3 regions of the Fundidesulfovibrio soli genome follow, and region 1 is predicted to be linked to each of the others. Evidence: riboswitches for the same ligand, from Rfam matches in the RefSeq annotation. Region 1 holds a riboswitch; each other region holds the start of a gene.
The links. A riboswitch is a leader RNA that binds a small molecule or an ion and turns the genes downstream of it on or off. The one in region 1 is predicted to bind cobalamin.
Positions count from the first base shown of each region.

Region 2: another riboswitch for cobalamin. It lies ahead of MLE18_RS10005 (radical SAM protein); the one in region 1 lies ahead of cobT (nicotinate-nucleotide--dimethylbenzimidazole phosphoribosyltransferase).
Region 3: another riboswitch for cobalamin. It lies ahead of MLE18_RS16495 (sirohydrochlorin cobaltochelatase); the one in region 1 lies ahead of cobT (nicotinate-nucleotide--dimethylbenzimidazole phosphoribosyltransferase).

Region 1 covers NZ_JAKZKW010000007.1:96,205-99,579, forward strand. Annotated here, with positions in the region: gene MLE18_RS08760 (ATP-dependent 6-phosphofructokinase) at 1-845, shown strand, start outside; cobalamin riboswitch at 890-1,052, shown strand; gene cobT (nicotinate-nucleotide--dimethylbenzimidazole phosphoribosyltransferase) at 1,153-2,229, shown strand; gene MLE18_RS08770 (hypothetical protein) at 2,345-2,539, shown strand; gene MLE18_RS08775 (hypothetical protein) at 2,576-3,375, opposite strand, start outside.
Region 2 covers NZ_JAKZKW010000009.1:77,619-80,993, forward strand. Annotated here, with positions in the region: gene MLE18_RS09995 (ribonuclease catalytic domain-containing protein) at 1-744, shown strand, start outside; gene plsY (glycerol-3-phosphate 1-O-acyltransferase PlsY) at 748-1,344, shown strand; cobalamin riboswitch at 1,464-1,625, shown strand; gene MLE18_RS10005 (radical SAM protein) at 1,844-2,521, shown strand; gene MLE18_RS10010 (ribonucleoside triphosphate reductase) at 2,523-3,375, shown strand, end outside.
Region 3 covers NZ_JAKZKW010000027.1:3,927-7,301, forward strand. Annotated here, with positions in the region: gene MLE18_RS16485 (ABC transporter ATP-binding protein) at 1-70, opposite strand, end outside; gene MLE18_RS16490 (FecCD family ABC transporter permease) at 63-1,070, opposite strand; gene MLE18_RS16495 (sirohydrochlorin cobaltochelatase) at 1,105-2,010, opposite strand; cobalamin riboswitch at 2,147-2,328, opposite strand; gene metW (methionine biosynthesis protein MetW) at 2,838-3,375, opposite strand, start outside.

The DNA.
Region 1 (3,375 bases):
AGCGGCTCAACGTGGGCGTGCTCTTCATGCTGGGCGGCGTGGGCACCATGCGCGCGGCCCAGGCCGTGAACGCGGTCACCACAAAGCGCGGGCTGAAGATCGCCGTGGTCTGCGTGCCCAAGACCATCGACAACGACATCCACTTCGTCCACTGCACCTTCGGCTTCGACACCGCCGTGGAGAAGGCCGTGGAGGCCATCCGCTGCGCCCATGTGGAGGCCCTGGGCTCGCCCTACGGCGTGGGCATGGTCAAGCTCATGGGGCGAGAGTCCGGCTTCATCGCGGCGGCCGCCGCCCTGGCCATCAAGGAGGTCAACTTCGTGCTGGTGCCCGAGCAGACCTTCACGCTGGAGGGCCCCGCCGGGTTCCTGCCCACGCTGGAGGCCAGGCTCAAGCGCCGGGGCCACGCCGTGGTGGTGGTGGCCGAGGGGGCGGGCCAGCACCTGCTGCCCGAGTCCGGTCTTACGGACGCCTCGGGCAACCGCATCCTGGGCGACATCTGCGGCCTGCTCCTCAAGGAGATGAAGCGCTACTTCAAGGACCGCCTGCCCATGACCGTAAAATACATCGACCCCAGCTACATCATCCGCTCCGTGCCCGCGGGCGCCTCGGACCGGGCCCACTGCAACATGCTGGGGGCCATGGCCGTGCATGCGGGCATGGCGGGCAAGACCGGGCTCATGGTCACGGAGATCCACGACATCCCGGCCCACGTGCCCCTGCCCCTGGTCACGGTGGAGCGCAAGCGCATGGACCTCACATCCAACTTCTGGCAGCAGGTGCTCGACTCCACGGGGCAGAACCGCGTGGTGAACACCCCCGGGGCCTGCGGCTGCCCCATCTGAGGCGGCGGCCGCGCTTGACAGCGCTGGCCCGGGCGTATAGCCCTTGCCCTGCCATCTCCGGCCGTTACGGAACACGGTGCGAATCCGTGGCGGTCCCGCCGCAGTAAGCGGAGACGATGCTCGCAATCCACTGTCCCCCCGGGGATGGGAAGGGCGGGCGGAGGACGACCCGCAAGCCTGAAGACGGACGGCCGGACTTGTTTCGCGGATTGGACCTATGGCAACGGCGATCCCTTGACCCCTTCCCGGGGCCAAGGGATTTTTTGTTTTCCCGAACCCGGCGCGTGCCGGTCCCAAAGGATAGACCATGACTTCCCGCAGCGACTTCGACGCCCTGCTCGCCCGCATCGCCCCCGTGGACGCCTCCCTGGCCGCCAAGGCCCAGGCCCACCTGGACAACCTGACCAAGCCCCAGGGCAGCCTCGGGCGCCTGGAGGAGATGGCCCGCCGCCTGTACATGATCCAGGGCGGCCAGGCCCCCAAGGCCGACCCGGCCATGATCTTCACCTGCGCGGGCGACCACGGCGTGGCCGCCGAGGGCGTGAGCCTCTTCCCGCAGGAGGTCACCCGCCAGATGGTGCTCAACTTCGTGGGCGGCGGAGCGGGCATCAACGTGCTGGCCCGCCAGGCCGGGGCGGAGCTGCGCGTGGTGGACGCCGGGTGCGCGGGCGGCGAGTTCCCCAAGCACCCCATGCTGGTGCAGGCCAAGGTCATGCAGGGCACCGCCAACATGGCCCAAGGCCCGGCCATGACCACGGAGCAATGCCTCCAGGCGCTCATGCTGGGCGCCTCCCTGGCGGACACGGCCGCCTCCGACGGCTTCCGGGTGCTGGGCACAGGGGACATGGGCATCGCCAACACCACCCCTTCCACCGCGCTCTATTGCGCCTACCTGGGCATGGCCCCGGTGGCGGTCACGGGCCCCGGCACCGGCCTGAGCGCGGACGGCGTGGCCCGCAAGGCCCAGGTGATCGAGAGGAGCATGCAGGTCAACGCCAAGGCCCTGGCCTCGGGCGACCCCGTGGAGATCCTGGCCGCGCTGGGCGGCTGCGAGATCGCCTGCCTGGCGGGCCTGATCCTGGGCGCGGCCGCCAACCGCATGGCCGTGCTGGTGGACGGCTTCATCTCCTCCGCGGCCTTCGTGGCGGCCTGGAAGATCAGCCCCGCCGTGCTGGACTACTGCTTCTTCAGCCACGCCTCGGCCGAGCCGGGACACCAGAAGATCATGCGCCTCGTGGGAGCATCCCCCCTGCTGGACCTGGGCCTGCGCCTGGGCGAAGGCACCGGGGCGGCCCTGGCCCTGACCGTGCTGCGGGCCGGGGCGGCAATCTACAACGAAATGGCCACGTTCGCCCAGGCCGGGGTGAGCACCTCAGACGCCTGAGCGGGAGCCCAATCATAAGGGTGACAAACCCGGGCGAAGGTCCTATATGAAAAGGGACGGCTCCCCACGGGGGACCGTCCCTTCATTCTTTCGCAATTCGCCCCGGAGCCCGGACATGAACGACGGTCTGGTCCACTTCGCAACCTACGACGGCCTGGTGCACTCGCCGGACGCCGTCACGGCGCATCCGGCGGGCGAATTCTTCGCCGCCCCGGCCGGGCACGTGCTCGTGCCCACCCCGCCCGCCGACCAGGTGATCCACGTCCTGCAGGAGAACATCGTGGGCCACGTGATCAACGAGATCGTCTAGCCTCTCAACCCACCCAGCCTCTCAGCCCCTCCAGGCTCAGCGCCCGATGCGCTCCAGCCCCACGTTCACGAAGCTCCAGATGGACATGCCCCACATGCAGGCCCCCACGACCCAGACCAGCGGCTGGAAGCGGCGGTAGGGAATGGCGAAACAGGCCAGCAGGCTGCCCAACATGCCCAGGATGGGGAAGAAGTAGCGCCCCTGGGCCTGGAAGTCCGCCGTCCAGGAGTGCCAGAAGGACTGGGCCACGGTCAGCGCGGCGAAGAGCAGGAACATCCCGGCCAGGGCCCATCGGTAGAGCCGCCCCGTAGCGGGGCCCGCGAGGGCGTCCGGCGTGGGGATGACCGTCAGCCCGGATTCCCGGGAAGCCCTGCCCGGCTCGGGAACGGCGGGCCTGGCCAAGAGCACGGGCAGCAGCGCGGCGGCCAGCAGGGCGTAGAGCATCCAGGTGATGTAGCGGTAGAACAACAGCGGGGCGTAGATCTTCATGTAGCCGTACACCCCGAAGCTGGTGCGCTGCGTCCAGATGTGCCAGTTCCACTTGGTGAACATTTCCTGGAAGGTCAGCCCCTGGGCGCGCATGTTCATGCCCCAGAAGCCCTTGCCCTCGGCCTGCTTGGAGGGCTTGAAGTCCTCGGCTGCGAGCTGCTCGGCGGCCTTGTACACGGCGTCCGGAGCCTGGTGCCCCACCACCCAGGCGTCCACGCCCAGGCGCAGGCCGAGAACCCCCGCCAGCAGCGCCAGCACCAGCGCGGCCTGGCGCAACCCCAGTGCGGGCCGCCGGGCCACCGAGACGGCCACTGCCCAGAAGCACAGGAAAAAGGCCAGGAACACGT
Region 2 (3,375 bases), on a different contig from region 1:
GGCCCGCCCGAGGCCCTGCGCGTGGAGCTGTGCAGGCAGGAGGAGCACCCCAAGGCCCAGATGACCGTGAGCGAGCTGATGATCCTGGCCAACGCCTCCATCGCCGCCTGGGCCAGGGAGCGGGAGATCCCCCTGCTGCACCGCGTCCAGGACGTCTCCATCCCCCACGGCTACGCCGGGGTCTGGACCAGCCCGGTGGACATGCACCGCGCCGTGAAGCAGCTCAGCGGGGCCACCCTGGAGGCACGCCCGGGCAGGCACGCCTCCATCGCGGCCGAGGCCTACGCGCCCATCACCTCGCCCCTGCGCCGCCTGAGCGACCTGGTGAACATGGCCCAGGTGCAGCATTTTCTGGAATCCGGCGACCCGCAGCACAGCCGCGAGGCCCTGGCGGAGCTGCTGCCCCGCATCGCGGCGCGCCTGGACGCCGTGGGCCAGGTGCAGCGCTTCCGCCCACGCTACTGGAAGCTCCTGTTCATGCAGCAGAACGCCCGCGAGCGTGAGTTCGAAGCCGTTGTGGTCGAGGAGTGCGGGCAGCTGACGGCCTTGAGCCTCACGGAGCTGCAGATGTACGTGCGGGTGGGCCGCGAGATGCTCGGCGGCCATGCCCAGCCCGGCCAGCGCTTCTGGGTCAAGCTCGGCAAGGTGGACCCGCTGACCAACGAATTCCGCGTGATGAGCGCGAGAGAGGAAGAAGAAAAGCCCGACGTTGGGGACTGGTTCCCCATGGACGGCAAGGAGTAGACCATGTTCGCCAAGATCGCCTGGCTGGCCCTGGCCTATCTGGCCGGCTCGTTCCCCTTCGGACTGTTCATAGCCCAGGCTGCCCGGGGCATCGACCCGCGCACCGCCGGCAGCCGCAACATCGGCGCCACCAACGTATCGCGCCTGTGCGGCACCAAGCTCGGCGTGCTGACCCTGGTGCTGGACGCCCTCAAGGGCCTGCTGCCCGTGGCCGTTGCCTGGCAGATGAGCTGCGGGGGCTTCTACCCTGGGCTGGTGGCCCTGGCGGCCGTGGCCGGGCACATGTTCCCGGTGTTCCTGCACTACAAGGGCGGCAAGGGCGTGGCCACCACCATCGGCGCGTTCCTGGCGCTTTCGGTTCCCGCCACGCTGGTCTCCGTGGGCTTGTGCATTGCCGCCATCGCGATCTCGGGCTTCGTCTCGCTGGGGTCGCTGCTGCTGGCGGTGAGCCTGCCCTTCACGGTCTGGTGGTTCGGGCCGGGCAGCGTGGTGCCCGTGACCTTCGCGGTCTCCGGACTGGTGGTCTGGAAACACCGGGAGAACATCGAGCGACTGCGCCAAGGCACTGAAAAACCTTGGAAAAAGAAAAAGGAAGACTGAGCCGGAGCGCGAGCTGCCCGGCCGTTATCGGCTGAACCGCAGCCCGCTCAAAAAAAAGCCCTGCTGTATCAAAGGGTTGTAATTTGTCTCTTGACAGATTTCTCTGGTAATCTGTAAGAATAATTCCTGTACGCCCCGGGAAACGGAAGACGGTGCAAGTCCGTCGCAGGCGCGCTGCTGTAACCGGCACATGGGCGGAGGCCACTGGGTAGACACCTGGGAAGGCCTCCGGGCACCACCCCGCCGGAAGCCAGAAGACGTCCCTGGGGAGATCAGGCCATGCCCCGCGAAACGGGCACGGGCTCCCGCGAATCGCCCGCCGGAAATGATCCGGCGCGCGTCCACCACCTCGCACCGGGCGTGCTGTTTTTTATCATTTTGACAACTCCTTTATTGTCGAGCCGTTGCAGTTTTTGCATTGTAAGCGTTGCATATCACGGCGCATTTTTCTCTTTTTGCGTGCGCCCCGATATGCTAGCGGTAAGGGAATCGTTCGCCTATGGAAAATCTCGCCCGCACCCTGACCACGGCCCCGTGCCCCGGAGCGCCCCTGGCGCCCGAGGCGCGTCTCAGGGCCTTCACGCCCTTCTCCCTGTGCGACTGGCCGGGGCGCAGCGTGAGCGTGGTCTACCTGGGCGGGTGCAACCTGCGCTGCCCCACCTGCCACAACCAGAGCCTGGCCTTCACCCCGGAGAAGCACCCCGAACTGGACCGCAAGAGCGTCCTACGCACATTGACACAGCGTTCGCGTTGGCTTGACGGCGTGGTGGTCTGCGGGGGCGAGCCCACGCTGGACCCAGGCCTGCCCGGCCTCGTGGGCAGGCTCGCCGGGCTGGGCCTGCCAGTCAAGGTTGACACCAACGGCATGCTGCCCGGGGTGGTGGAGCACATTTTGGCCCTGCACCCCGGCACGCTCTTCGCCGTGGACGTCAAGGGCCCCTGGGAGCGCTACCCGGAGCTGACCGGCGGCGCGGCAAGCCCGGAGGCGGCGCGCGCCGCCCTGGAACGGATTTTCGCCCTGGCCGAGGCCCGGCCCGGCTCGTTTCTTTTCAGAATTACGCTCGTTCCGGGGCTTACCCCGGAGGATGTCCGGCGGGTGCGCGATTGCCTGCCCCCCGGCCACGAGCTTACGGAACAAACATACATCCCCCCGAAGTTCGAGGGGAAGGGAGCCTGACATGCCCCAGCAGATAATGAAGCGCGACGGATGCCTGGAAACCTGGTCCCTGGAGCGCATCGCCCAGGCCATCCTCAAGGCCCTGCGCGCCAGCGGCGTGCAGGACCCGCTGCTGGCCAAGCGCCTGGCCCGCAAGGTGGAGGAGAAGCTCGAGGGCGTCGACGTGCCCATACAGGAGCACGTGCAGGACATGGTCGAGCGCGTGCTCATGGACTCGCGCATGTTCGAGGTGGCCAAGCGCTTCATCATCTACCGCGAGAAGCGCCGCACCCTGCGCGAGCAGAAGGCCGCCTTCCTGGACATCGCGGAGACCATCGACAACTACATCTCCAAGGCGGACTGGCGCGTGGCCGAGAACGCCAACATGAGCCACTCCTTCCAGGGGCTGATGCTGCACCTCTCCGGCACGGTGCAGGCCCGCTACGCCCTTGAGAAATACCCTGAGGAAGTGCGCTCCGCCCACGACCACGGGTATTTCCACATCCACGACCTATCCTTCGGCCTGGCGGGTTACTGCGCGGGCTGGAGCCTGCGCGACCTGCTGCTGGAGGGCTTCAACCTGGAGGGCCGCTCCTCCGCCGGCCCGGCGCGACACTTCGACTCGGCCCTCGGGCAGATGGTCAACTTCCTGGGCACGCTGCAGAACGAATGGGCCGGGGCCCAGGCCTTCAACAACGTGGACACCTACCTGGCGCCCTTCATCCGCCACGACGGGCTGGACTACCGCCAGGTGCGCCAGGCCGTGCAGAAATTCGTGTTCAATCTGAACACCACCTCGCGCTGGGGCGGCCAGACGCCCTTCACCAACCTGAGCTTCGACCTCACGCCCCCCAAGCACATCGCCAAGGAGGCCG
Region 3 (3,375 bases), on a different contig from region 1:
GGCGGCCGCCGCGCTCCACATTGAGGCTCCGGGCCTCCAGCAGCGCGCGCTCAGCCCCCCCCTCAGCCATTGGCGCGCCCCCTCAGGAACAGCAGGCAGAAATACGGCCCGCCCAGGAGCGCCGTGAGCACGCCCACGGGCACCTCGTGGGCCAGGGCCGCGCGGGAGAGGGTGTCCGCCCCCAGCAGGAGCAGCATCCCCCCCAGCATGGAGGCGGGCAGCAGCCTGGCATGGCCCGGCCCCACGCCCATGCGGGCCATGTGCGGCACGATCAAGCCCACGAAGCCGATGATGCCGGAGACCGCCACGGAGCAGGCCGTCATCAGGGCCGCCGCGGCAAGCAGGGCCAGGCGCACAGGCTCCACGGCCACGCCCAGTGCCCCGGCCTGCTCGTCGCCCAGGCAGAGGGCGTCCAGGTCGCGGGCGAAGGCCAGGGCCACCGGCAGGGCCAAGCCCAGCCCGGCCCAGGCCACGGCAGTCTCGGCCCAGGTCTTGGCGGAGAAGCCGCCCATGAGCCAGAACACCAGCCCGGCCACGTTCTCGCCGGCCAAAAACTTCACGAACCCGATGCAGGCCTGGAGCGTGGCGGCAACCATCACCCCGGCCAGCACCAGGGTCACGGCGTCGAAGCCTCCCCCGGCCCGGGCCATGAGCAGCACCACCGCCAGCGCGCCGAGCGAGCCGGCCAGAGCCCATGCCGGAACGGACAGCACTCCCAGGCCCGTGAACCCGGCCAGCAGGCACAGGCAGGCTCCCAGCGCCCCGCCCGCAGAGACCCCCAGGGTGTAGGAATCCGCCAGGGGGTTGCGCAGCACGCCCTGCAAGAGCGCCCCGGAGAGCCCCAGGGAGCCGCCCACGGCCAGGGCGCAGGCGATGCGCGGCAGGCGCACGTCCCAGACCAGGGCCACGCTCATGGCGGGCACCCCGGCCAGCCAGCCCTCCTGCCCCAGGAGCTTGCCCGCCAGCACGCGCGCCGCGTCGGCCGCGGGCACGGGCACGGTCCCGGCCGCGGCTGCCGCCAGCGCGGTGAGCGCCACGCAGAGCGCCAGGAGCGGTTCGACTCCCCTCATGCGGCTCCCCGCCCTTGCCCTCAGGGGGGCCGGGCTATCTCAGGCGCTCCAGCGCCTGGGCAAGATGATCGATCCAGATGTCCGCCACGGGGCCCATCTCCCCCGTGCCCTTGAGCACGGGCGCGCAGGCCACGCCGTGGGCCTCCAGGGCGGTCTTCCAGGAATCCGGGCCGTCACCGGCCATGTCGTTGCGGGCGTGCTCCCCGGCCACGGCGAGCAGCGGCACGAGCCAGGCCTTCTTCAGGCCCGCCCGGGCGAGCTCCGCCAGCACGTCCTCCCGGGAGGGGGAGGCGTCCACGGTGCCCACGAAGGCGTTCCGGTCCTTGCGCCACAGGTAGTACTGCAAGGCCGGGTAGGAGGCGTTCGCGTTGTGGCGAGACCCGTGCCCCACCAGGACCACCGCCTCGCCCGGCTTGCGTTCGGCGGACACGGAGGCCAGCAGCGCGGCGGCGGCCCGCTCCATGTCCCGCGGGGAGGCCAGCAGAGGCTCGCCCACCTCCACCCGGGCGATGCCCTTGGGCATGCCGGAGAAGGCCAGGGCAGTCCTGCGCAGGGCCTCGAACTCCTCGCCGGGGATGGTCTGCAGGGACTGCACGGCCACGCGCCCGAAGCCCTCGTCGGCCATGCGGGCCAGGGCCAGGGCCGGGGAATCAAGTCGGACGCCCTTCTCTTTGGCCAGCTTGTTGCGGATGGTCACGGAGGTGTAGGCCCAGCGGACCTCCATGCCCGGGAAGCGCTCCCGGACCTTGGCTTCTATGTTGGCGTAGGCCGCGTCGGCCCCTTGGGCGCTGGTCCCGAAGGCCACCAGCAGCAGGCCCGTCTTCCCCTCGTTTTTTGCTTCGCCGTGGGCCAGAGCCCCGGAAGCGGCAGACACGAGGCAGGCCAGAACAAGCAACGGGACGAGAATTCCACGCAAGGCGGGGGGGAAGGCGGAAGTCATGAGCGCGCTCCATCGCTTTGCGGCTTGTTGGAAGGAAGAAGACCGGGCCGCTCCCCACCCGTTTCCGGCTGGAGAAGCGGCCCGTATTCGCCCTTCTGGGGTCCATGCACGGCAATAGCCCGTTGCCCTGCTGGAAGCATGGTATGACGCACAGGCAGGTCTTCCGGCTCGTTCCGTCCGCCCCGGCCTTCCCGGGGGATTCCCCAGTGGCGCGCGAAGGGGCGGACACGCATGGAACTTACGGCGGCGGGACCGCTCCCGATTTGAACGGGATTCCCTATTCTCCCATTGCTGGGCACCTGTGGGGCCTGCGCTATCCGGTCGGAGGGGGGTTGTCAATGAAGGCGACGGCCTTCCGGCGCAAGCGCAGAAAAGGGGCCTGTTGGTGGGCCTGCCCCTGCGCTCCGCGCGAGGCTGAGGGAGATTCATGCCGCCAGGGTTGAAGCAGTTCCGTGCAAGCTCAGGTGAGGCATTCAGTGGGCCAGCCCAGCGCCCCTGGCGGCGCGGCGGGCGGCCCAAGCTGCCGGGCCTGCGGCTCTGCTGCGAAGCGGATGGAAAAGTCATTCAGTGGGCCAGCCCCAGCGTCCCTGGCGGCGCGGCGGGTGGCCCAAGCTGCCGGGCCTGCGGCCCTCTGGCGAAGCGCCAGCGCAAGGCCGCCCGCCGCGCCGCCAGGGGCGCTGGGGCTGGCCTATCGTCACAACGTGGAATACGGGATGAAGAATATGGTCTCAGGCTGAAAGCGTATGCCGCAACAACGCGAAGCTAAAGGGGATTCCAAAGGGAGGAACTCCCTTTGGCCGCCGGAGGCATATCCCCCCTCCCCTCCTCTACCTTCCCAGCAAGAATATCCCGTTGGTGGCCCGCAGGTTGGGCAGCCAGTTCAGGATCAGCCCCGTGCGCGCCGAAGGCTCCGTCTTCACGGCCACGGCCTCGATGACCGGGATGGAGTGGCGCACGCAGAAGCGCTTGAAGTCCACCAGGGTGATCACGCGGATGTTGGGGGTGTCGTTCCACTCGTAGGGCAGTTCCGGGGTCACGGGGGCGCGGCCCTGGAAGAACATCTGGCAGCGGCCGCGCCAGTGGGCGAAGTTGGGGAAGCTGACCACGGCCCTGCGGCCCACGCGCAGCATCTGGCGGATGAGCCCCAGGGGCTCGGCCACCTGCTGCAACGTCTGGGAGAGCACCACGAAGTCGAAGAAGTGGTCGGGGTAGTCCATGACCTCGCGGGTGATGTCGCCCTGGAGGATGGAGACCCCCCGTGCGATGCCCTCGGCGGCCTTGGCCTCGTCCTGCTCCACGCCGTAGCCCTGCACGTTCTTGGCCTGGTGCAGGTATTCCAGCAGTTCGCCCTGGCCGCAGCCCAGG